Regions from separate parts of the Lysinibacillus sp. NPDC056232 genome, predicted to be linked through region 3. Evidence: riboswitches for the same ligand, from Rfam matches in the RefSeq annotation. Region 3 holds a riboswitch; each other region holds the start of a gene.
The links. Region 3 has a riboswitch for S-adenosylmethionine ahead of ACFCYJ_RS05520 (YezD family protein). Riboswitches for the same ligand answer to the same signal wherever they lie in the genome.
Positions count from the first base shown of each region.

Region 1: another riboswitch for S-adenosylmethionine. It lies ahead of ACFCYJ_RS18010 (bifunctional homocysteine S-methyltransferase/methylenetetrahydrofolate reductase); the one in region 3 lies ahead of ACFCYJ_RS05520 (YezD family protein).
Region 2: another riboswitch for S-adenosylmethionine. It lies ahead of ACFCYJ_RS16530 (MetQ/NlpA family ABC transporter substrate-binding protein); the one in region 3 lies ahead of ACFCYJ_RS05520 (YezD family protein).
Region 4: another riboswitch for S-adenosylmethionine. It lies ahead of ACFCYJ_RS14265 (Na+/H+ antiporter NhaC family protein); the one in region 3 lies ahead of ACFCYJ_RS05520 (YezD family protein).

Region 1 covers NZ_JBHJTF010000026.1:30,112-35,991, forward strand. The annotation lists gene metH (methionine synthase) at 1-1,218, opposite strand, end outside; gene ACFCYJ_RS18010 (bifunctional homocysteine S-methyltransferase/methylenetetrahydrofolate reductase) at 1,211-3,058, opposite strand; SAM riboswitch class I at 3,151-3,250, opposite strand; gene ACFCYJ_RS18015 (protoporphyrinogen oxidase) at 3,376-4,764, opposite strand; gene ACFCYJ_RS18020 (protoglobin domain-containing protein) at 5,030-5,880, opposite strand, start outside.
Region 2 covers NZ_JBHJTF010000022.1:80,225-86,104, reverse strand. The annotation lists gene ACFCYJ_RS16545 (alpha-hydroxy acid oxidase) at 1-741, opposite strand, end outside; gene ACFCYJ_RS16540 (methionine ABC transporter permease) at 755-1,426, opposite strand; gene ACFCYJ_RS16535 (methionine ABC transporter ATP-binding protein) at 1,419-2,444, opposite strand; gene ACFCYJ_RS16530 (MetQ/NlpA family ABC transporter substrate-binding protein) at 2,549-3,379, opposite strand; SAM riboswitch class I at 3,468-3,573, opposite strand; gene ACFCYJ_RS16525 (pyridoxal phosphate-dependent aminotransferase) at 3,806-4,975, opposite strand; gene ACFCYJ_RS16520 (hypothetical protein) at 5,306-5,629, shown strand.
Region 3 covers NZ_JBHJTF010000005.1:19,005-24,884, reverse strand. The annotation lists gene ACFCYJ_RS05540 (ABC transporter substrate-binding protein) at 1-863, opposite strand, end outside; gene ACFCYJ_RS05535 (ABC transporter ATP-binding protein) at 876-1,769, opposite strand; gene ACFCYJ_RS05530 (acyl-CoA dehydrogenase family protein) at 1,784-2,926, opposite strand; gene ACFCYJ_RS05525 (ECF transporter S component) at 2,944-3,531, opposite strand; gene ACFCYJ_RS05520 (YezD family protein) at 3,728-3,898, opposite strand; SAM riboswitch class I at 3,967-4,063, opposite strand; gene ACFCYJ_RS05515 (phosphopantothenoylcysteine decarboxylase domain-containing protein) at 4,475-5,149, opposite strand; gene ACFCYJ_RS05510 (hypothetical protein) at 5,521-5,652, opposite strand; gene ACFCYJ_RS05505 (LysR family transcriptional regulator) at 5,813-5,880, opposite strand, start outside.
Region 4 covers NZ_JBHJTF010000018.1:1,089-6,968, reverse strand. The annotation lists gene ACFCYJ_RS14290 (GmrSD restriction endonuclease domain-containing protein) at 1-697, opposite strand, end outside; gene ACFCYJ_RS14285 (DUF7662 domain-containing protein) at 713-967, opposite strand; gene ACFCYJ_RS14280 (winged helix-turn-helix domain-containing protein) at 1,285-1,854, shown strand; gene ACFCYJ_RS14275 (restriction endonuclease) at 1,887-2,201, shown strand; gene ACFCYJ_RS14270 (protein NO VEIN domain-containing protein) at 2,335-3,345, opposite strand; SAM riboswitch class I at 3,719-3,826, shown strand; gene ACFCYJ_RS14265 (Na+/H+ antiporter NhaC family protein) at 3,934-5,217, shown strand; partial or broken gene ACFCYJ_RS14260 (hypothetical protein) at 5,793-5,880, opposite strand, start outside.

The DNA.
Region 1 (5,880 bases), on a different contig from region 3:
TACTTTTACTTTTTTTACAACTTCCTGCATAAAGCCACGAATATCCGCTAGTTCATCGCGATCAGGATTTGCTAAACAAATATCAATAACATGTGCTCCATTTTTCACCTGGGCACGTGCGATTTCTGCTGCTTCCTCAAACTTCCCATCAATAATTAAATTTTTAAACTTACGAGAGCCGATGACATTTGTCCGTTCTCCAATAAATAATGGACGCATAGAATCGTCATACACTAATGGCTCTATGCCTGATACTACATGACCATGTGTTGCATCTGGTAATTGGCGAGGCTTTTCGTACTTTAGCACCTCTCGAATAGCAGCAATATGTGCTGGCGTTGTACCACAGCATCCTCCAACTATATTCAGCCAACCCTTTTCTGCAAAGCCTTTTAGCTTCTGTGACAGCGATTCAGGTGACTCATGATAGCAGCCTTCCTCGTCAGGTAAGCCTGCATTCGGATAACAGCTAATATAGCCTGTTGAAAGCTCTGCTAGTGAACGGATATGATCAGTCATAAACTCTGGTCCAGTCGCACAGTTTAAGCCCACTGACAATGGTTTAATATGCTCAATAGAAATGTAAAAAGCATCAATTGTTTGACCAGCCAGTGTCGTTCCCATGGGTTCAATTGTTCCCGATATCATCACAGGTAGCTCTTTTCCCGTTGCTTCAAAGGCACGAGATACCCCCAATGTTCCTGCCTTAACATTTAGCATATCCTGACTAGTTTCTAGCAACAGAACGTCCGCCCCGGCTTCGATTAATGCCTTTGCCTGAACATAGAAGTTTTCCTCTAACTCATCAAATGTAATACCACCTGTAACCGACAAGGTTTTTGTAGTTGGTCCCATAGCCCCCGCTACAAAACGTGGCCAATCGGATGTTGAAAACTCATCCACTACTTTGCGTGCAATTTCTACAGCGCGTTTATTAATCTCTTCTGCTTTCGCACCAAGATCATATTCATTTAATACAAGTGGAGTACTTCCAAATGTATTTGTACAAATAATATCTGCTCCAGCCTCTAAATATTTTCCATGAATTTTTTCCAGCACATCTGGTCTAGTTAGCACGAGATTTTCATTACAGCCATCATATTCCTCGCCGCCAAAATCCTCTGCCGATAAATTTTCATTTTGTAGCATTGTTCCCATTGCGCCATCAAGAATTAAAATTCGTTTCTCTAGTTGTTCTTCAATCAAGTGCTTAGCCATTTATACTTACCCCTTTTTTCTGTTCATCCAATTGCTCAATAAATTTCATTAATTCTAGTGTCATATCGTAGCGTAAAAATGGTGTGATGAGGTAAATACCATTGAAATATTCCGTTGCTACTTCTACTAATTCCTTGGCAATTGCAATTCCTTCTAGTGTTGCGCGTTCCTTATCATCGCCACAAGCCTTCATACGGGCTAACGCTTCATCCGATAGTTTGATACCTGGCACTTCATGATGTAAGAACTCCGCACTTTTATAGCTCGTTACTGGCATAATGCCTATATAAATTGGTGTTTCTAAATGCTTTGTCGCCTCGTAAATTTCCACGATTTTTTCCTTTGAATAAACAGGCTGTGAAATAAAATAATCTGCCCCATATTCAATTTTCTTTTCTAATCGAGAGACAGCGCGATCGAGCACACGTACGTTAGGATTAAAGGCAGCCGCCACAGAGAAATTCGCCTTTTTACGAAGTGGTTTCCCTGAAAACGATACACCTTCATTTAACTGTTTTATTAATTGAATGAGCTCCATTGAAGAGACGTCATAAACGCTAGTAGCCCCTGGGAAATCACCTACCTTTGTCGGATCTCCAGTCACTGCTAAAATATCATGAATTCCTAGTGCATTTAATCCCATTAAATGTGATTGAAGACCAATTAAATTACGATCTCGGCATGTTATATGGGTTAACGGGCGTACCCCATGCGTTTCTTTCAGTAAGGCTCCCATTGCGACATTACTAATCCTTGGTGAAGCAAGTGAATTATCTGCCATCATGACTACATCCGCGCCAGCCTCATATAATTTTTTTGCCCCTTCAATAAAGCCTTCGATTTCTAAATGTCTTGGTGTATCTAACTCTACAATAATCGAGCGTTCACGCTTTACTTTTACATGTAATGGCTCATAATTTGCTGGCTCTGCCTCACGGACAACCTCTACTTTTTCTGGCTTTGCATACTTTTTCTCGACCGGGGATAGCTCCTCTAAGTATTTTTTCGCTGCAGCAATATGCTTTGGTGTCGTACCACAGCAGCCACCAATTAAACGTACCCCCTGATCACGAAGCTCTACAGCTGCTCGACCAAAATAATCTGCCTCCGACTCATATACGACACGGCCATCCTCCAAATCAAGGAGAGAGGCGTTCGGATATGCTGACATAAATGCCTTTTTAGGAAGCTCTACTCCTTCGAATGCTTGTATAGTATGGTGAGGACCTAAGCGACAGTTAACACCAACGATATCAGCACCTAGCGCTTCAAGTTTATGTAAGGCGTTATTTAAGCTCATTCCATTTTGCAAAATTCCGGGTTCGTGCATAGAAACTTGAGCAATAATCGGTAATTTCGTTTTAGCTCGTAGCATTGTTAAAGTCGCTGTTAGCTCTTCAAAATCATAATACGTTTCAAGTAAAAGACCATCTGGATTTCCAGCAAGTAAAACAGTTGCCTGCTCATCAACTGTTGCTAAAATTCCCTCTAACGTTGCGTCACTTTTACGAATACCACGGATTCCCCCAATAGTACCTAAGACAAATTGTCCACCATCTGCCGCTGCTCGTTTTGCAATCGTTATAGCAGCTTCATTAAACTGCTGCACACGAGATTCTAATCCATAACGGGCTAATTTTATGGCATTAGCTCCGTAAGTGTTCGTTTGAATAATATCTGCACCAGCTGCTATATATTCTCTATGAATCTTTTCAATTAATTCAGGTCTCTGTACATTCATTTCCTCATGGCAGTACTCCAAGCCATAGCCATATAAAACTGTACCAATTGCACCATCTGCTGTAAGAACATGCGTTTTTAACCTTTCAAGCAATCCCATAAAACTAGCCTCTCTTCCCTTTTCTTTAAAATAAAAAAAGCCTTCTTTCATAAAAAAAGAAGGCTTTTACGTCGTTTCGTAATTGTTTTTCCTTCTCATCTTCGACACAACGGTCTTCTGGATTTAGCACCTGACAATAAGTTGGTTGCTGAAGCTTCATAGGGCCAGTCCCTCAGCTTCTCTTGATAAGAATGTAGTATGAATTTTTTAAATAATTAAAAGAATCATATCGTTTACGAACGATTGAGTCAAGACTATTTCACAGAACAGAGGATAATTTTTACGAAAAACATTGTATTTTGATTTAATTCAGACAATTACGATAGTTTTCCAGCAAGTTCCTCACCAATTTTTTTACCATTTTGAATACATGCACCTATGCCTACTCCAAAATAAGAGCATCCCGCTATTGATAAATTTGGATAGTTTTCCTCAAGCTCTTGTACAAGACCTTGCAACGCTTCACGATGTGCCAAGTCGTACTTCGGCATTTGGTCAATCCATTTTGTCACGTCAACAATAGTTGGCGTTTCCTCAATCCCCAAGCTTTTTCTTACATCCTCTAGGGCAACAGTTGCTAACTCTTCATCTGTCATCACACGTAATCTCTCATACTCAGGGTTAATGCTCTTATAAAAAAGTCGTACAAGTAATTTTCCTTCTGCTGAGGTGTGTTTCCACTTGCGACTTGTCCACGTTGCTGCATTACAAATAACATCCGAATTATGTGACACAATATAGCCTGTTCCATCTGCTGGTAATCTATTATCGGGTACATCAAATCCTAAGTAAATCGTAATGGCGGATGCAGTATTGAATCGTTCAAAATAGCAGTTCAAAGATTCATCCTGCAATAAACTTTGTACCGCTTCATTTGGCAGTGCCATTACAACATGATTTGCTTCAATCATTTTTCCGTTTGCTAATGTAACAGTGTATTGATTCTCCTGCTTTTTAACACTTGTAGTGGCAATCCCTTTTATAATTTCTACATCCGTTAATGTTTCTTCAAGTCGATCTATTAGTGAAGATAACCCATTTCTAAATGAAATAAATTTCTTATTGGCGGCTTTCACAAATTGTTCCCTGTTTGCATCGAAACCTTTAATAATACTACCGTAATCGTTTTTGTAATCGATTAAATACGGTAAAGTGGAAGCAATGGAAAGCTGATTTAAATCTCCTGAATATACACCTGCAAGTACGGGCGCTATTTGGTTTTGAACAAGCTCCTCACCTAAATAGTATGTTAAAAATTCCCCGATAGAGCTTTCTTTTGTAAACACTTCATTTGGCATGGTTAAATCTTTTAATGCTTCTTTTTTACCTTTCGCTGATACAAGCGTGCTTTCCTCAAGAGATTGTAAGCTCATAGGAATACCGAACGTTGAGTCTGCAGGGATGGCATGTAACTCATTATTCATGTATATATACGAAATACCCGTTTCGTTATACACAAGATTTTGTTCAAAATTAAGTTCTTTTACTAACTCCATGACACCTTTATGACGCGCTACAATAGAATCTGCTCCTGTTTCCATAATGAAGCCTTGTTCATATGCAGAGTGAAGCTTGCCACCAAGGTATGTATTCTTTTCAACGAGTACAAGCTTTACATTTAAGTTTTTCTCCTGAACTTGGCGTTGTAGATAATGCATCGTACACAATCCCGTAATTCCGCCACCTAATACAACAACTGTTTTCATATTAACCGCCCCTATTTTTAGTTCTTTATTTCAGTATAAACTTTTTTTATCAAAAATTACGTTAAACCCTTTACAAATTTAGCAAAAATGGAGCTATCCAGGCATTGGATAGCTCCATTTTTTTCTATGTTCAGTTAGCATATATTAAATTTAACAGCACATATTCGATACCTAGCTGATATTATATATTAAGAGTTGATATAGTGTTATTTATACACTACAATGTGAAGCACCTTATTGTCTTTGTCTCTTGCTTCTCACTTCACTAATTTAAATTTTGTGCAAAGCTAGCTAGTTCTTCAGCAGAATTTTTTACTTCATTAAAGGCAATACCTAATTCACTTAGTACTTCTACTATTGCTTGTACTTCTTTTTCCATCTGACCATTTTGTTCTTTGGCTTCGGTCATAGCTTCCAATATGTTAGTAAATTGTCCTTCCGTTTGAACCATATTTTCCTCACCGGAAGCTACCTCTTCTTGAATATTACTTAGCGAATGAACAAGATTAACTGTCCGCTCATTCGTTTTATGTAGTAACGTGGCAACCGATGTGACAGATTCCTTTGTTTGAATCGATAGTTTTCTCACTTCATCTGCAACAACACTAAAGCCTTTACCCGCTTCTCCAGCACGAGCCGCTTCTATTGCCGCATTTAAAGCCAACAAGTTCGTTTGATTAGCAATATTTGTCACAACATTCATAATCGATTCCATTTCTTTTGACATATCTGCCAACTGTGTAATATTTTCCGCTATATCGTCAAGTGAGTAAATAATATTACTCATATTTTGCGATTGGTTCTTTAATTGTTCACGACCTTCTAATGCCTGACTCTCAGCCATAGTCGACACTTGAAGTGATTTTTTTGCTAGTTGTTTAATTTCATCTGATTGTTCACTTAAGCGATGAAACGAGTTGTTCGTTTCTTGTGATATTGTGGCAAGACATTCCGAAGACTCTACAATCTTTTTCTCTATTACTTCTTTTCTACGTTCTATTTTTTCATGAAGTTGATCAATGGTATGTTCAAACGCCTCTAAAACTAACTGTTGCTCAAAATTAGATATTTTTGAGATAGCCCTAATTGTATTGAGTTGATCCATTGGATGATGAA
Region 2 (5,880 bases), on a different contig from region 3:
ATTAGAACGGCGCTTTAATTCACGTACATTTTCCCAATTTAATGTCGGGTGGAAAATATTTTGCAACACGCCCTGTACATATGACTCAAATGAATCATCTGGTAAGGAAGCGGTAAAAACGGGGTCATTCATATAGTTTCCTCGTGCATATCCAAGCTTTAATGGCGAAAACTGATTGCGAACATCTTCTTCACGCCAGCCAAGCATGACTGTATCTACAGTTAAAACAATAGCCTCAAAACCAGCAGCCTCGGCTCGAGCGGCCATACTATAGGCAATTTCCTCATTTGTTGACCAATATAATTGAAACCATTTAGTAGCAGTGGGAGCTGTTTGTGCCACATCCTCAAGTGCATAGCTTGAAACTGTACTTTGAATATAAGGAATTTTTAACTGATCCGCTGCACGTGCCACGGCAAGCTCACCTTCGTCATGCGCCATTTTGTTCATGCCAACAGGAGCAAATAAGAATGGCGTTGGATGTACTTTTCCGAACAGCTCAATCGATGTATCAATACTTGAAACATCCTGTAAAAAGCGTGGAATAATAGAGTATTTTTCAAAGGCTGCGCGGTTATTTCGTAATGTTTGCTCACCCCCAGCACCTGAACGGATATAGCCAAACGGACCAGCTTCCATTTTTTCTGCGACTGCCTTTTCTAAATCTGCAAAGCAAATAGGGAAGGGGGCTTGTGCATTTATATTTTTTAACAGTAGATCGCTGTGTGTCGTCTTTGTCATCGTAATCCTCCTATTAATCTTTCTTTAGTTTCGCAGCGAAGCGATTACCTATTGATTGAATAATCTGAACAAGGATGATTAAGATAAACACTGTCGCATACATCACATCGACCTCATAGCGTAAATGACCGTAACGATATGCAAGATCACCTAAACCGCCAGCACCAACCATACCTGCCATTGCTGTTGCTCCAATCAGACCGATTGTGGCAATTGTTAAGCCTAAAATAATGGATGGGCGAGCCTCACGTAGTAAGACATTCCAAATGATGTGACGACGTTTAATACCCATTGCTGTATAAGCTTCCACAACCCCTGGATCAACTTCCAAAAGTGCTGTTTCCATAAGTCTTGCAATATAAGGCGCTGTATAAACAACAAGCGGCACAATAACACCTTTTACACCAATCGTTGTGCCAACGATGATCTTTGTGAACGGTAAAATGAAGAATAGTAAAATAATGAATGGTACCGAGCGAATCATATTAATAAATAAATTGAAAAATTGATAGAGAAATTTATTTTCAAATGATTGCCCCGGGCGAGTTAAAACGATTAAAAGCCCTAAAGGGATCCCAATTAAAATAGAAAAGAATAATGAAATCCCGACCATTTGGAAGGTTTCGATAATCGATTTTCCAATAACATCTGACCAGTCTGCAAAGAAACTTTGAATGCTATTCATTTAATTCGCCTCCTAATTCCTCAACAGATACCCCATTTTCTGTAAAATACGTAAGTGCTTTTTCTACGATATATGCCTCACCGTGTAGATGCACGACAATATTACCGACAATGCCGTTTTTTAATTCAATGATATTGGCTGTTAAAATATTTGGTTGTACATCATAAACTTTGCTCACTTCTGCAAGTAAAGGTTTCCCTGTACTTTCGCCAAGGAATGTTAAACGAATAACTCTTCCCGAAACATTTAATTGCTCGATAAGGGAAGGCGATAAATTACGTTGAGAAATGGTATTTAAAAATTTTCGTGTCGTTGGATGCTGAGGCTTCGAAAATAGCTCTATAGCAGAGCCATATTCCACAACTGTCCCTGATTCAAGAACGGATACATCATCGCAAATTTTTTGAATAACATTCATTTCATGTGTAATGAGTAAAATAGTGATGCCCAGCTCACGATTAATTTTCAAGAGAAGCTCAAGAATGGCGTCAGTTGTTTCAGGATCGAGAGCACTTGTCGCTTCATCACTGAGCAAAATCTCAGGCTCTTGAGCAAGGGCACGTGCAATAGCGACACGTTGCTTTTGCCCCCCAGAAAGCTGGCTAGGGTAGCTATCTAATTTCTCTGTTAGGCCAACAATTTCTGCATATTTTGCAACGCGGTTTTTCACTTCAGAGTCGTTATAGCCTAGAAGCTTTAATGGTACCGCGATATTGTTGTAAACAGTCGCTGTTTTCAAGAGATTAAAATGCTGGAAGATCATCCCGATTTTTTGACGTGTTTTGCGAAGGTCGTTTAGAGAAAGGGAAGTAATATCTACATTGTCGATCAATACTTTTCCTGTTGTTGGACGCTCTAATAAATTAACACAGCGAATAAGAGTACTTTTTCCTGCACCACTGTAGCCAATAACTCCATGGATTTCACCTTTTTTGACATGCAAGTTAATACCATCTACTGCTTTGACGATATCTTTTTTAGTTTTAAATTCTTTTGTGATATTTTCTAATTGAATCATACTGTGATATCTCCTTTCTAAGCCCTTCTATAAAGCAAGAATCTGCTAGTTTTCCGTAGGAGTCTCGCAGATTCTCGATTGTATGAAAGGTCCTTAATCGTCAATTACCAGCCCGGAATAACAGAACCTTTGAATTCTTCTTCAATAAATTTGCGTACTTCATCAGATTGATAAGCTTCAACGAATTTTTTGATTGTTGGGTCGTCTTCGTTTTCAGCACGGACTGCAATGTAATTCACATAAGGAGAGTCAGTAGACTCTAAAAGGATTGAATCTTTTTTAGGATTAATGCCAGCATCAAGAGCGAAGTTCGTATTAATAGCTGCTACATCTACTTCACTAAGCTGCTTCGGAATTTGTGCAGCTTCTAATTCAATGAATTTAAAATTCCTTTTGTTTTCTTCGACATCGCGAATAGATGCTGTTAAGTCTGCACCTTCTTTTAATTTAATGATGCCTGCCTCTTGAAGGACAAATAGAGCACGAGCCCCGTTCGTTGGATCATTTGGTAACCCGAATGTTGCACCATCAGGAACCTCATCGAATGATTTATATTTCTCAGAGTATATGCCCATAGGATTTAAAATTGTTTTTCCTACTGGCACTAAATCTGTTTTGTGATCTTTGTTAAATGCATCGAGGAATGGCTTGTGTTGATAACTATTTACATCAAGATCACCCTCGGCTAACGATGTATTTGGTAAAACATAATCAGAGAAAGTTTTTAGTTCAACCTCTAAGCCATTTTCTTTGGCAACTTTTGCAACAACCTCTGCAATTTGTTCGTGTGGACCAGAAGTCACACCTACTACAATTTTATTTTCATTAATAGCCTTACCTTGACTACCTTTATCTTCTTTAGTACCGCAGCCTACTAATGCTGCTACTAATGTGAGACTTGCTAAACCTAATAAAAATTTGTTTTTCTTTTTCATGAGACATACCTCCAAAGTTGTTTTATCGGTAGTTAAAAATAAAAAAAACTCTCTTATAAACTAAGAGAGGCTCATGAAAAAACGTCCTCTCTTATCTATCAAACGATGATCGTTTGCAGGATTTAGCACCTTCCTTAAAAAAAGGAGGTTGCCGAGCTTCATAGGGCCAGTCCCTCAGCTACTCTTGATAAGAGATTTATATTATTTTTTTGTAAATCCGATATACCTAATATAGATTATAGGATATAGTAAGTCAATTGAATTTTTAAAATATTTTATTTTGCTATACTATTTAGTCGAAAAAGAGTCCGCTAGAAGAAGGGGTAGGGCAACTAAAAAAGATAGGAAATGAAAAACTGTTCTTATAGCAAGTTTGAGCTAATGGAACAGTTTTTCGATAGAGTCTACTTAGGTATGGGGATATGTTCATGAGCTAAATAGGTTTAATTTTTCAACTCTACTGATTGCTTCACGTAAGCGTTCTTCACTAACAAGTAAACCGACCCGCACATAGCCTTCGCCATATTCACCAAAGCCATTACCTGCCGCTACTGCGATATCAGCTTTGTCGAGCAATACATCAGCAAACTGCTCGCTCGTATAACCTAATGGAACAGGGAGCCATGCAAAGAAAGAACCCTTCGGTGCGGTTACGTGCCAACCAATTCGCTGTGCTTCTTCGATAAGAATATTTCGTCGCCGCTCATAAGTCGCTCTTAGCTCATCCGCGCAATCCTGAGATGCTGTAAGGGCAACCGCTGCTGCTTGTTGCACAGCGGGGAATTGACTACAAAATAGATGATCTTGAATAAGGTTAATGGCTGCAACAATATCAGGGTTACCAACTGCAAAACCAATGCGCCAGCCTGCCATATTATACGTTTTGGATAATGTATACATTTCGATACCGACATCTTTTGCACCGTCAGCTTGCAGGAAACTGATAGGTTTATTGCCGTCAAATCCAATCGCCCCATAGGCAAAATCATGTGCTACGATAATGTTGTGCTCTTTTGCAAAGCGTACTGTTTCCTCAAAAAATTCAAGTGTTGCAGTACCACCAGTTGGGTTATTCGGGTAATTCAAGTAAAGCAGCTTCGCCATTTCTTTTACTTCATCGGATAAAGCATTATAATCGGGCAGGAAATTATTTTCTGCAAAAAGCGGCATGACTTCAAAATTAACATCGCCTAATACGACACCAGATAAGTAATCTGGATACCCTGGATCGGGTAACAGCATTGTATCCCCGGGGTTTAAAACGGCTAACGGTAACTCAACAAGACCGATTTTCGTACCACCGAGAATAGCTACTTCTGTTTCAGGATCAATGTCAACATTGTATTCACGTTTGTAGAAGTTTGCTGCTGCTTGGCGTAATTCTGCTATGCCACGAAATGGAGAGTATTTATGATTTTGAGGATTTTCTGCTGCCTCCTGTAATGCTTTAATAATGTGTGAAGGAGTGGGTTGGTCAGGATTACCTTGACCAAGATTAATAACATCACGCCCTTCAGCTAGAGCAGTGTTTACTTTTTGCACAAGTGCTGCAAAAAATTGAGTTGGAAGTTGCTGTAGTTTTTTTGAGAATTCCATCCATGTTCACCTTTTTCAGAATATAATAATTATTAAAGATATGAAGCAAATAGTATTACTTTTTTTACTAAATGTCTATAGCCATCATATAAAAGAAACAGCGAATAGAGAACGACCAGTACCGTTTTATAACCGGCTTAAGGAAAGTGTTGGTCGTACACAGATGTAGTTTTGTAATATAGTTTGATAATTTATAAAAAAACACATTAAGGAAAGTATGGTGTAATCATGTGATAGAAGTGAATAAGGCGTTGATCAAATGACCGCATAGACTTTTTCTTGAAATGGATTTTATCCACTTATATTTTTTAAAAAAGGGGAAGGTAGATTATGAATACGGAAGCCATATTAGAAATTTTATTATACAAATTAGAAGAAGGTACTGGAAATGAATTTCACAAAATAATGGTAGAACAAAGTATTCCTCTTCACGAAAAAGAAAAAATGAAAGTTATTAGTTATGGTCAATCTTTACATAACCCTGATTCGTATTATTTAATAAGGGAATATGAAAATAGTAAACATTTGGAGAACTCACAACGAAAATTTTATAGTAATTCTGAGTGGTTAAATGGTCCAAGAGAGCAAATCATATCTAAGATTAAAACTAGTACCCAATCTATTATACCTAAAACCAGTCTAGAATATTTATGACATAAATGAAAACTACTAATTAATAGTCTTCTTGAACTAACGAGAACTTTGGTTGAATATATCATGAAAAGGCCACTCCATGATGGGTGGTCTTAATTGTTGTTTTTATTAGAAGAAAGACCACCTTTTTATGGATGGTCCACAGTGAAAAATAGGCGACTTCAGGAGACCCAAAAGTGACCAAGCGACTGAAGAAATCTAAATTAGACTACTTTTAAATGTAGTATAATGAAATTCACAAAAGCATAAAT
Region 3 (5,880 bases):
ATGGCGTTAATCACTTCATCATCTACCTTCAAATGTTCACGTGCGGCTTCCACCGCTTTTTCTGGATGCTCAATCTTCGTACGCTCCGCCAAAATTAATGCCTTCAAGAAGCGTTTATAGCCTTCGCCATCATCTTCTTTTAACAACTCTTCTTTTGTCACGACACGACAGCACACATGGGACGGCTGTAAATCGTTGCTCCAACTTACTGCCTCCAAGCCCATTTCAAGTGCTTGCGCATAGAATGAGTTTGCGGAAACTGCCACATCTACTTTTCCGGAAGCAACTGCTTCTAATAACGTACTGCCCGTTTTAAACTCAATAATTTCTAAATCTTTCTCCCAATCTATTCCTTCCTCTGCTAATGCTGAACGAAAGACGATATCCGACGTGAAGATACGAATTGTACCAACTTTCTTACCTTTGTAATCTGCTAAAGTTTTGTATTGGTTAGTATTTTCTGCTTTCGTTAAAATCGGATGTCCACCTTCTAAATGACCACCGATAATTTTGAAATCAGAACCATTTGAAATGAATGTCAGTGGACCGGCTGTGCCGAATGACAGACCGACATCAATTTTCCCTGCTTGCAGCGCATTTAATCCGTCAGCAGAGTTCGCAAAACCGATACGTTCGATATTGACGCCGACATCCTCAAAATAGCCTTCTTGCAGCGCAACATCTACTAATGGCGCACCGCTGGATTGACTATATCCGACCTTAATGTCATACGTTTTTTCCGACAAATCCTCTGCTGAAGCTGGCTCACTTACTTTTTTATCCGCACCACATGCTGTTAGAGCAAGTAAACTGACACCTCCTAAAAATGTATAAATTGATTTTTTCCATTTACGCTTTTGCAAACCAGTTCCTCCTTAAATCCCTGCGCCATCCGCTGTCACAAGTGATGTCTCTTCAATTCGATTGAGTATCTCTTTATTCATTACTTCATATACATTGTCTCGGAAAGTTAAAAACTCCTCACTTTCAAATAGTTTTTTACGATTTGTCGTTTTCCGTTTAAACGGTACCTCTAAACTAGTTGTCACAGCCCCTTCTTTGCCAAGACCAAACATGATAATGCGGTCTGCCAAATAGATTGCTTCATCAGCATCATGTGTCACAAAAACAATGGTGCGTTTTTGTTCCCGACTAATTTGGAGCATTAAATCTTGTAGTTGAATGCGAGTAATCGGATCAAGTGCTCCGAACGGTTCATCCATTAGTAGTAAATCTGATCCGTAAGCCAATGCACGGGCTATGGCTGCACGTTGCTTCATCCCTCCAGACATTTGTCCAGGATATTTTGTAATGACGTGGCCTAGATTGACAAGCTTTAAATAATCCTCTGCAAGCTGTTGTAATGCTTGTTTCTTTTTCGTTTTCCCAAGCTTTTGTTTTAATGCAAGCACAATATTGCTACGTGCCGTTAACCAAGGAAACAGAGAATAATCTTGGAATACTACACCGCAATCTGGCGCCTGTGTTTGAAGCGACACATCATCAATCGTAATGTCTCCGGCGTTTGGTTGCTCGAGTCCTGCAAGCAAACGAAGAAAGGTACTTTTTCCACAACCACTCGGGCCCATCAGAACGAGAAATTCACCTTCCTGCACATTGATCGAAATGTCGTTTAAAATTCGAACATTTTGATAACCGAAATGAATGTTTTTCGCCTCTATTTTATTTTTTGTTGCTGGCGCAAGCGCCTCATTCGTCTTCTCCAAGTCATTATTGTCATGCTTTTCTACACGCTCTAATAGCACCATGATATTCACCCCTTCTAACGTTGTAAGACACGTCTTCCTAATTCTTGTATGGTCATATCTACTGGCACATGTAGCGTCATCGTCCGTAAATTACGCCAGTAGCGATCAAAGCCGTAGCGATTAGCTGTAGCACGACTTCCCATAACCTCAAACATACGAGAAGTGATGTCTAGCCCTATTTTCGTCGTCACAATTTTCGCAACATTCGCAGCATCGTCTAACGCTTCACGTTCTGCTAGCGTTATGTTACTTCCTTTTAGCCAAAGCTTTTGGAACAATTCATCTGAACGTTCCACCACTAATTTGGCCGCCTCTACCTGAGCAAAAAATTCACCAAAATGTTTTTGAATAATTGGATCCTCTGTTGCTGAAGTGTAGAGCGGTGAACGCGCTCTCGTTTCAGTTTGTGTGTAAATTCTTGCTGCTTCAAATGCGCCTTCTACAATACCTAAATACAGATGATTTAAGATAAAGCTTGAAATATTTAAACGTAGGCGAGAAAACTCATCGCGATTAAAGCCATTCTCCAGTACTTCATTAAGTTCCACACGTACCGCATGAAATTCGACTGTCCCACTATCTGTCTGACGTTGACCAAAATTATCCCAATCCCCTTTCACTTCTATACCTATTCGTTTAGTAGGTATTATAGCCAACAAAGGCTCTTCCCGACCTTCTAACAGCGCTGATGCTAACAAATAATCAGAATCTACACTACCTGAGCAAAATGTTTTCTTACCTTCAAAAATGTAATGTTTGTCATGCTTCGTTGCCGTTAACTTAATATCAATAGGGTTAAAGGCATTGCCCCAAAATAAATTTCGTTGTACGGTTTCCGTATAATAACGCACTTTTTGCTCTTCATTTCCACATAAATGTGGCGTCGTTAAATTGACAAAATGATAACCAAAAATATGTGCTAGCGAGCTATCTACTCTAGCAAAAATACGCACAACCTGTAGGACATCAAGCCAATCACCTCCTAAACCACCATATTCAGTCGGAATTAAGAGTTTTAAAAGTCCACTTTCCCGTATTAAATCTCGCTCATTTTTAGCATTCCCCCCTGCTTGATCTCGCGTGACGGCTGTTTCCTTAAATTTTTGCGCAAGCGAAGTTGCAATTTCTTCAATCTTTTTAACTGTTTTTGTCGTCATTATTATACCTCCTGTTTTTAATATGTACGATTATATTTCAAGCATTGCTGAGCCATCCAAGTTCGAATATTTCGGAATACTATCATTGTTACAATCATGACAATGACACCTTTCACTAGATTGAATGGTAGAATCCCTAATACAATCATATCTGTTAAAGCATCCCCCTTCACAGGTTCCATTCCTAAAAATAAAGTGTACATTGGTAGGAAAAGCACATAATTCAGAAGGCTCATACCAACTGCCATCGAAGCTGTACCTGCAAGCAAACCAATGACAAGCCCCTTCCCACTTTGTATTTTTGAATAGAAGAAATACACCGGGATGATAAATAACACGCCTGTTGTAAAGTTGGCCATATGCCCTACCGGTACACCAGTCATGCTTCCTGACAATAACCAATCCAATATATTTTTTAATAGCTCCACTAAAATCCCTGCAACTGGTCCCATCGTCATTGCTGCTAATAAGGCCGGCACATCACTAAAATCTACCTGTAAGAAACTAGGAAACGGTGGTAACGGAAAATTAAATAACATCAATACAATTGATATACTACTCAGTACACCAATATTCATGAAATATCTTAATCTCAAATTGCTCACTCCTTTTTAAATCGCTACTAATTAAGAAAAACTTCAATCAGATGGGTATTCTTCATACCTACGGATCCTACGTTGAACCAATCGGGCTTTTACGGTCAGTTCAGTGCCCTTCTTACTGCCGTAAAACGGGGTCAAAAAAAACCACATATAAGCGTAGGAAAGATTCCTGCTTATGATGTGGCCTCCAGATTTCTAGTCAGCTGCGATTATTCGGTTTTTTTTGTGGAAATCTTTGCTTTTCAAGTCGATTAATTTGCACAATAACGCCATCTTGAATGGTGATATGCACCTCGCCAAATTGTAGATTTTGAATAGCATTGGCAATCACTTCTAATTTCTTGTCATCAATCTTTGCTGTTTGAGACATTCCGATACACCCCTTCTCATACTTTTTTGTACAAAAGAGGTCAACGCATCATGATGATTCGATGGACCCCCTTATCTGTCAGAAAACTCTGCTGGATTTGGCACCGATTCATATCGGTTGCCGAGGCTTCATTAGGCCAAGTCCCTCCGCTTCTCCTGATAAGGTATTACGTTTCTTGGAAATAATTCTATAATTCTGAAAACCTATTGTCAATATAAATATTACAAAACCTAGACGAATACTATGAAATTAAGCGAAATGGTTCATTTTGTCAGTAAAAGGGACGCAAAATTTATGAAGAAAGCTTGTGAAAGTTTTAGCCTGAGTTCCTCTTTTTCAGCGGATGTTTGGACACCCACTGAAAAGTAGCTTAAATCCGCATTCATCTCACACTTCTGCTGAAAGAAGTTAAATAACTTTATTGGGTTTTCTTAAATACCTGAGGTCCATAAAAAAACTGTGTAGACGCACTTTCCGTCTGCACAGTTTTTTTGCTAGCATAAATTGAATGATTTTTTTCATCGCTGATAGGGATGACTTCTTCGCTGATAGACATCGCACTCGCATAAGAGAGATTTAATGTTTTTGTAAGCATCCCATTAATGCTTTGGCTGTTTGTTCTTTGCCCATCACCTTAATGGGTTGTCCTTCAGCCGGTACGATCCAATGTGGCTCATCTCCACCATATAAAGACTGTGAGCTATTAGCTACCATAAATTGAGCATTGGCCGATTCCATCCGTAGACGTGCCCGGGACAGTAAAAATTCCTCATCATCCGTTGCCTCAAGTTTAAAGCCTACTAGAGTAACTTTCGGCTGCCACCCCTTTATTTGACCTAATACTTTAGGTGCCTTTTTAAAGTGGATGATAGGTGGCTCGTCAGATGGCATTTTACCGGTTTCCTCAAGTAAATTCCCAGATTGGTCATACACTTTGTCAATGAGCCAATCAGAACCTGCAGCCGCCATAACAACGATATCTATCTGTTCTTCCTGAACAGCATGTCGAACTTTCTCGCCTAAATCTTCAATGCCTTCAAATCCAATGGTACGCATTTTATCTTTATTCGTTGGAAGCTGTGCGAAATAACCATGCATATACAATACGTTTGCCCCAGCCGCTAGTGCCGCTTCAGCTAAATAACAGCCCATCGACCCTTTCGATAAATTCGTATGTCCACGCACACGATCCCATTTTTCAAGTGTTCCCCCACTTGTAATGAGTACGGTCTTACCTCGTAATGTCCCCATACACTCACCTTTTTTCTAATCAATTTCGCCTTGGCGTAATTGTAGCTGTCGCTTTGCTTTCGCTACAGAAAACATTTGCCGCTGACGCTTCGCTTTCGCGCAGATAAACAATGCGTCCGGATTTTGAATTGTGCCTAGGCCTGCACGAGGGCCGACACGATGTCGGTCATTTCGGTAATGCCACAGGACGTGGCGTTTTTACCGATGCAGGTCAGTTAGCCGTTTTCGCAGGATGAGAATATTTTAGGCTAACATCCTTGTATTCATCCCTTTGAAAATCCGTGACATCCGCCGGAGGCTTTGGGCCAACATGATGTTTTCTGTGCGAAAGCGCAGTGCTAACGTAGCGTCAGCAACATGATGTTGGTCACTCAGTCGTGTGTTGCTGTCGCTGCGCTTTCGCACAGATAAATTGCTACAGGACGTGGCGTTCTTAGACTGAGTTCCTCTATTTCAGTAGGTGTTTGGACACCCACTGAAAAAGTAATCAAAATTGCATTCATCTCTCCATCTTTAGAGGTGGGAATCTTCTGTACCTGCCGCTACGCTTTCGGTACAAAAAAGATCTGCTGAATGAAGATAAATATACAAATACTATTTTAACGTAATGCTATGTGATGCTTCAATGTTGTTTTTATAGCGCTTGTTGCTCTCCACTAAAAATTATTTCATATTTTGCTCTTTTAACCAGGAACTTAATATCTCCGCAAATTTCTTTGTTACTGGTGATG
Region 4 (5,880 bases), on a different contig from region 3:
CATCTTTAGGTGTATTTTTTCCTAAAGTAATAACTGGCACTTTATACGTTTGAATTGGTACTAGTACTTCTTTGTTAAATTCTATATAATCTTGAAAGATTAAAGGGTCGTAATTATAGAATTTTTGATACTCACTCATCCACATCATGCATTCCACAGAATCATAGACAATGTTTAATGGAAACATTTTATTAGCAAATTCTTTCTCTCGCGTACTAACATCTAGCTCTATATCTCGCCCAAAATTTGTTCGGATAATTTTATCTTCTGGAACAGAAATTACTGCATCTACACGGTCCGTTGTACTATTCAAGCTTTTTTCAATATCTAAATAATAATAGCGTTGGATTTCTTTATTTTTTTCAGTACGCGTTTGTACCGGTTTTCTCGAATATAAAGAGTTAAAAATTGACGTCATCCTTTGCTGTCCATCCAAGACTAAAATTTCTGGACTATCTGCTGCATTAGCACCTGTAAACGGGCGATATTTAAAACGAATTTCACCATTTTCACTAAACTCCAAAAACATCAATGCTCCAACAGGGTATGCATTTGAAATACTTGCGATTAATGCTTTTATACGATGATCATCCCAAACCCATCCACGCTGGAAATCTGGTAGTTGAATTTGTCCATTCTCTATATTTTTTAAAATATCTACAATTGCTGTATCATTTGACTTAAATGTGCTACTCATTTTAATCTCCTTTTTTCATCTTATTATATCTTTCTTAAAAATAACTTGATTTCCCAATTGAATTGATTGAGTTTTGTAACCAGCGTCAACCCAAGAGTGCGCTTGTGTATGAGAACCAATATTATTACTCCACCAAGCAGAATATTTATATGCTGAGTCGGGAAGTTTAAAACCTAAAATCATTTCGATATTTCCAAAAGAAAGTGTAATACACTCTGAACCATTTGATTTTAAAAATTGTTGTAGTTGCAAATACTTTTCCCCACGCATTATATCCCTCCTCCGGTATTAAATCACACAAACTCTAAATGTGGACGCTTCCCTTACATAAAAGGTAAATGTTTCACGTAATTATTTCCTATATTTATGGCTGACTTCAAGACCAATAAAACACTCAGGATGTGTTCTTTCTTCCAATAAGCTGTTTAATCTCCAATTCTACTTCTTATCAAAACGCCCTAAAAATGGCATTAAATTATATTTTTTCCTTATACCTATATTATACATAATATTAAGTCCCACATCTTATACAATTATCGTAAAATAAAAATATAGATTTTTTATATTAATACAAAGGAATGACTCACTTGCAAATACCTACTTATGAACAATTTATGTATCCCTTTTTAGACTATCTAAAAGATGAAAATGAGCATACATTAAAAGAATTGTATGAATTTTTACCTCACTATTTCAATTTATCAGAAGAACAAGTAGAAGAACTTCTCCCTAGTGGAAATCAAACAGTTGTCGTTAATCGAATAGGTTGGGCACGTACTTATCTTAAAAATGCCGGTCTAATAAGTAGTCCAAAACGTGCTGTATTTAAAATTACATCCGAAGGCTTAAAACTTCTTAAAGATTCGTCTGATAAAGAAATCAATCAGAAAGTATTAGAACGTTATCCTCAATTTTTAGCATTTAAAAATCGTACAAAACCTTCCACAGATTCTGATATACAAACAGTTATTTCTGAGGATTCCAGGACCCCCTTAGAAATTATGAATGAAAACGATCAAATCTTAAAGCAATCATTGCAAACCGAACTATTAGAAAAAATTATGGAATGCTCTCCTCAATTCTTTGAGCAATTAATTGTAAAATTAATCGTAGCAATGGGTTACGGAGGATCGATTTCTGATGCTGGGAAGCGGTAGGAAAATCTGGTGATGGTGGAATCGATGGCATTGTGAAAGAAGACATCTTGGGGTTAGATAAAATCTACTTACAGGGAAAACGTTGGACAAATCCAGTTTCAAGACCTGATATCCAAGCATTTGTAGGAAGCTTAGTAGGCTTTAAAGCTAACAAAGGGATTTATATCACTACATCTCGTTTTACAAAAGAAGCAATTACATATTCCGAGAGTATCGATAAATCATTAATATTAATTGATGGAATGAAACTTACTGAGCTCATGTTTTTATACAATGTAGGTGTATCGAATGTACAGATCTTTACAATAAAGCGTATGGATTTAGACTTTTTTGAGGAAGGTTTATAACCCGGAGGCAAAATGCAGCAAGCTTATTTGAAGTTTGCTGCATTTTTTAAGATATATCGAGTCTTTCTTATGTAGAGAAAAATCCTATTCTTTATCGTCAAGTATAGGAGAATTTATTTTGAAGTTTAATAATTCATTTATTGTTTTCTACTCGTGTGCCATATACATCAATTGTTGATGGAATATATGCATACTTACGTGTCAACAAATCATTTACTGAGTTATAACTACTAAAGTCATTATCTATTTCCATTTTCATCTCACTTTTCTTGCCTACACCATATACACGTACTAGCCACATTTCATCCTTATACTGAATAATTTTTTCCAATTCAGGATAAGAAATTGAGTAGACTGCACTTGTATTTGTTGATGTTGTACCCTTAACTTTAATTTTTATTGGTTTTGGAGGAGACTGTGGCTGTAAATAATCAAATGCTGTAATATCGTATCCTAATCCATCACCTTGCGTTTGCTCTACATGCTCTACCTGTTCTCCGTATTTTTCACCGAATACTTCTATTACTTTCTTTTTCACATATTCAAATACTTTTTGCTCTGCAGTATCACCAATTTTTTTACGTTTTTTCAAGTCTTTTTGTAGCTTTTTTCTAACTCTAGACTCTCCCTGCTCGTAACTAGAAGTCGCAAACATTTCCTCGTTAATTTCACCATCTTCTATTAGTTCTGCTTCAGGGCTATCTTCGTTAAAAAAGTTGTCAAACAAGCTAGCCCAAGCTTTAGGACAGGGAAATAAGTAAGCCTGATTCCCTCGTCCATTTTCTTGAAAGGCTGAATATTTTTGCGGACGATCAGATTCCATATCTCCCCAAACATCTCTAATCATAATTGGACGTTCTAAAATTGTGTAATCTACATCCACCTTATATCCTTCATCTGACCATAGATTTTTCTCCTGTAGCTCATGCGGTTGTTCTGCAATATAACAATCTGACGTTGCTATACCTACCGCTCGAATTGCTTGATCATAACAGCTGTAAATTTTATTTCCAGCCTTAATTGTAGCCATTCGTTCGTACGCATGATTACTATTTCCATTTTTGTTTTTTTGAGGGGACCACATATATCCTCCGATGATTTCTTCTTCGTGTGTAGCATTTTGCATTACAATAAAATTACTCATATGTTCACCCTTAGTTTCAGGAAACGTTCCATTTCAATTTTAATATTTTTTGAATTTTGTATTTTTACTATAATTTATGATTATTACATTGTCAAAAAGTTCATTAATAGATGAATAATCTTAAACGTTTATAGTTTGGCTCTATTTATGATTACGGGCAGTGTGTTTTTAATTACGAGAGATTAAAGACACTAAATTTCACGAAGATTTAAAGCTTCTCTCATTTTGCCGTGGTAGCCTTAAAGTAAAGTAAACTTTTTTGAGAAAATGTACTTTGATGTCGTTTTGAAATTCAGTTTGATTAAAAATAAGTTGCAAATATAGATGTTTTATTATAACATTTTATTATTGTACAAAAAATAATATGTTTTTCTTCTTATCAAGAGAGATGGAGGGACTGGCCCTATGAAATCTCGGCAGCGGAACTTTGTGAGTAAGTTACTGTGCCAAATCCAGCAAGCAATGGCTTGATAGATAAGAGGAGTGTTTTATAGATATAAGACCTCTTCTTGTTATTTCAAGAAGAGGTCTTTTTTAGGAAGAGAATGGACAAAGACGTATCCATTTTTAATTTTTGGAGGTAGAACAATGAAGAAAGAGAATCCATGGGCGTTAATCCCATTTGTTGTTTTTTTGGTTTTATTTATTGGTTCAGGGGTTATTACAGGTGATTTTTACGCCTTCCCTGTCATTGTAGCCATTGCCATTTCGGGCGCTGTGGCTCTGGCGATGAATCGAAAAGAATCGTTTTCGCAAAAGGTTGATATTTTTTGTAAAGGCGCAGGAAATTTAAATGTCATGCTGATGGTTGTTATTTTTCTATTGGCTGGAGCCTTTTCAGAGGTAGCAAAAGGCATGGGGGCAGTGGACTCCACTGTTAACTTTGCTCTGTCAGTCATTCCGCCAAACTTACTTGTCGTAGGCTTGTTCATCATTGCCTGCTTTATCTCCCTATCAATGGGTACTTCGGTAGGAACAATTGTTGCACTGGCACCAATTGGAGTTGGGATCAGCGAGCATACCGACTTTTCCATGGCTTTAGTAATGGCAGCGATTGTTGGCGGTTCGATGTTTGGCGATAATTTATCCTTTATTTCAGATACAACCATCACTGCCGTTCGTTCACAAGGTGCACAAATGAAGGATAAATTTAAGGTGAATTTTTGGATTGTGTTGCCGGCAGCTATTGTAACGAGCATTATTTTAGGGGTTATCACAATGGGTGAAACGGCGACACAAGTAGAGCATTTAAGCTATAGCTGGGTAAAAATTGTTCCCTATGTTTTGGTTATTATTTTTGCGCTAGTAGGAATGAATGTTTTCCTTGTCCTTGCATTTGGGATTGTTCTCGCCGGGGCTGTTGGCTTAGCGGATGGTAGCTATCAGTTAATGGACCTTTTTCAAAAGATTGGCGAAGGAATGTCAGGCATGTATGAAATGGCATTTCTCGCGATCTTAATAGCTGGAATGGTGGAGATTATTAAGCTTAACGGGGGAATTGACTTCCTACTTCACCTTGCCACACGAAGAATTAAATCAAAAAAGGGTGCTGAATTCGGGATTGCCGGCCTTGTGAGTCTTACTAATTTCTCTACTGCCAATAATACAATTGCTATTTTAATTGCTGGTCCACTTGCAAAAAATATTGCTGATCAGTATGGGATTGAGCCGAGAAAGTCCGCAAGTATATTAGATATTTTCTCCTGTACGATCCAAGGTCTTCTGCCATATGGGGCCCAATTCCTGGCAGCCGCAAGTGTAGCTGGAATATCGCCAGTGAGCATGCTGCAATACTCTTTTTACCCGATTTTGATAGGAATTTGTGGGATTATCGCTATCCTTAGTGGATACCCGAAACCAAAGAAAGTCTGAACTTCATTACTTTAAAGTGACGGGTGTAGCTTTTAAAAATATTGATTTTACATTGAAATAATCCAATTGTTTTGAAAGAAAGATTAATCAAAACGATTGGATTTTTTATTTGAGGTTATTCTTCTTTGTAATAAATTTCGATAAAAATCTTAAAAAGGTTGATTAAATTCACCTGTACCTTTAATCTCCACAGTTTCCTAACTTTTATCAATTAGTCTTTAACAAATAGGGCCAGGAGTTCAACTCCCGTTCACTATTCCAAATCTCAAAAATTATTAATATAACTGCGTTTCACATCCAATCTATGTATAGAGACAGCGGGAGTCGAACCGGCGTCTCCTAAAAGCGCTGTTTTATCAGTATTTATAAGGGCTTTTAGCTATTCTTGAAAATCTCTGACCTAGTTTTGACCAAGGTTTTGAAAAACACCTTACGGAGGCAAGTTTTTATAAATTGTTATATACATTTTCAATTTATCGCGACATATTGTTTATTAAATTAATCTTTTGCACTGTTACATAGCTAATAAAAACTTGAAAATAGAGTTTTAATCTTCAGAATAAATGCGTAATACTTTATAAATTATCAATAACTGCTTTATATTCACTTTTAAGTAAAGTATTTTTATATTTATGATATTTTTTTATATACTCTTTGAAAACC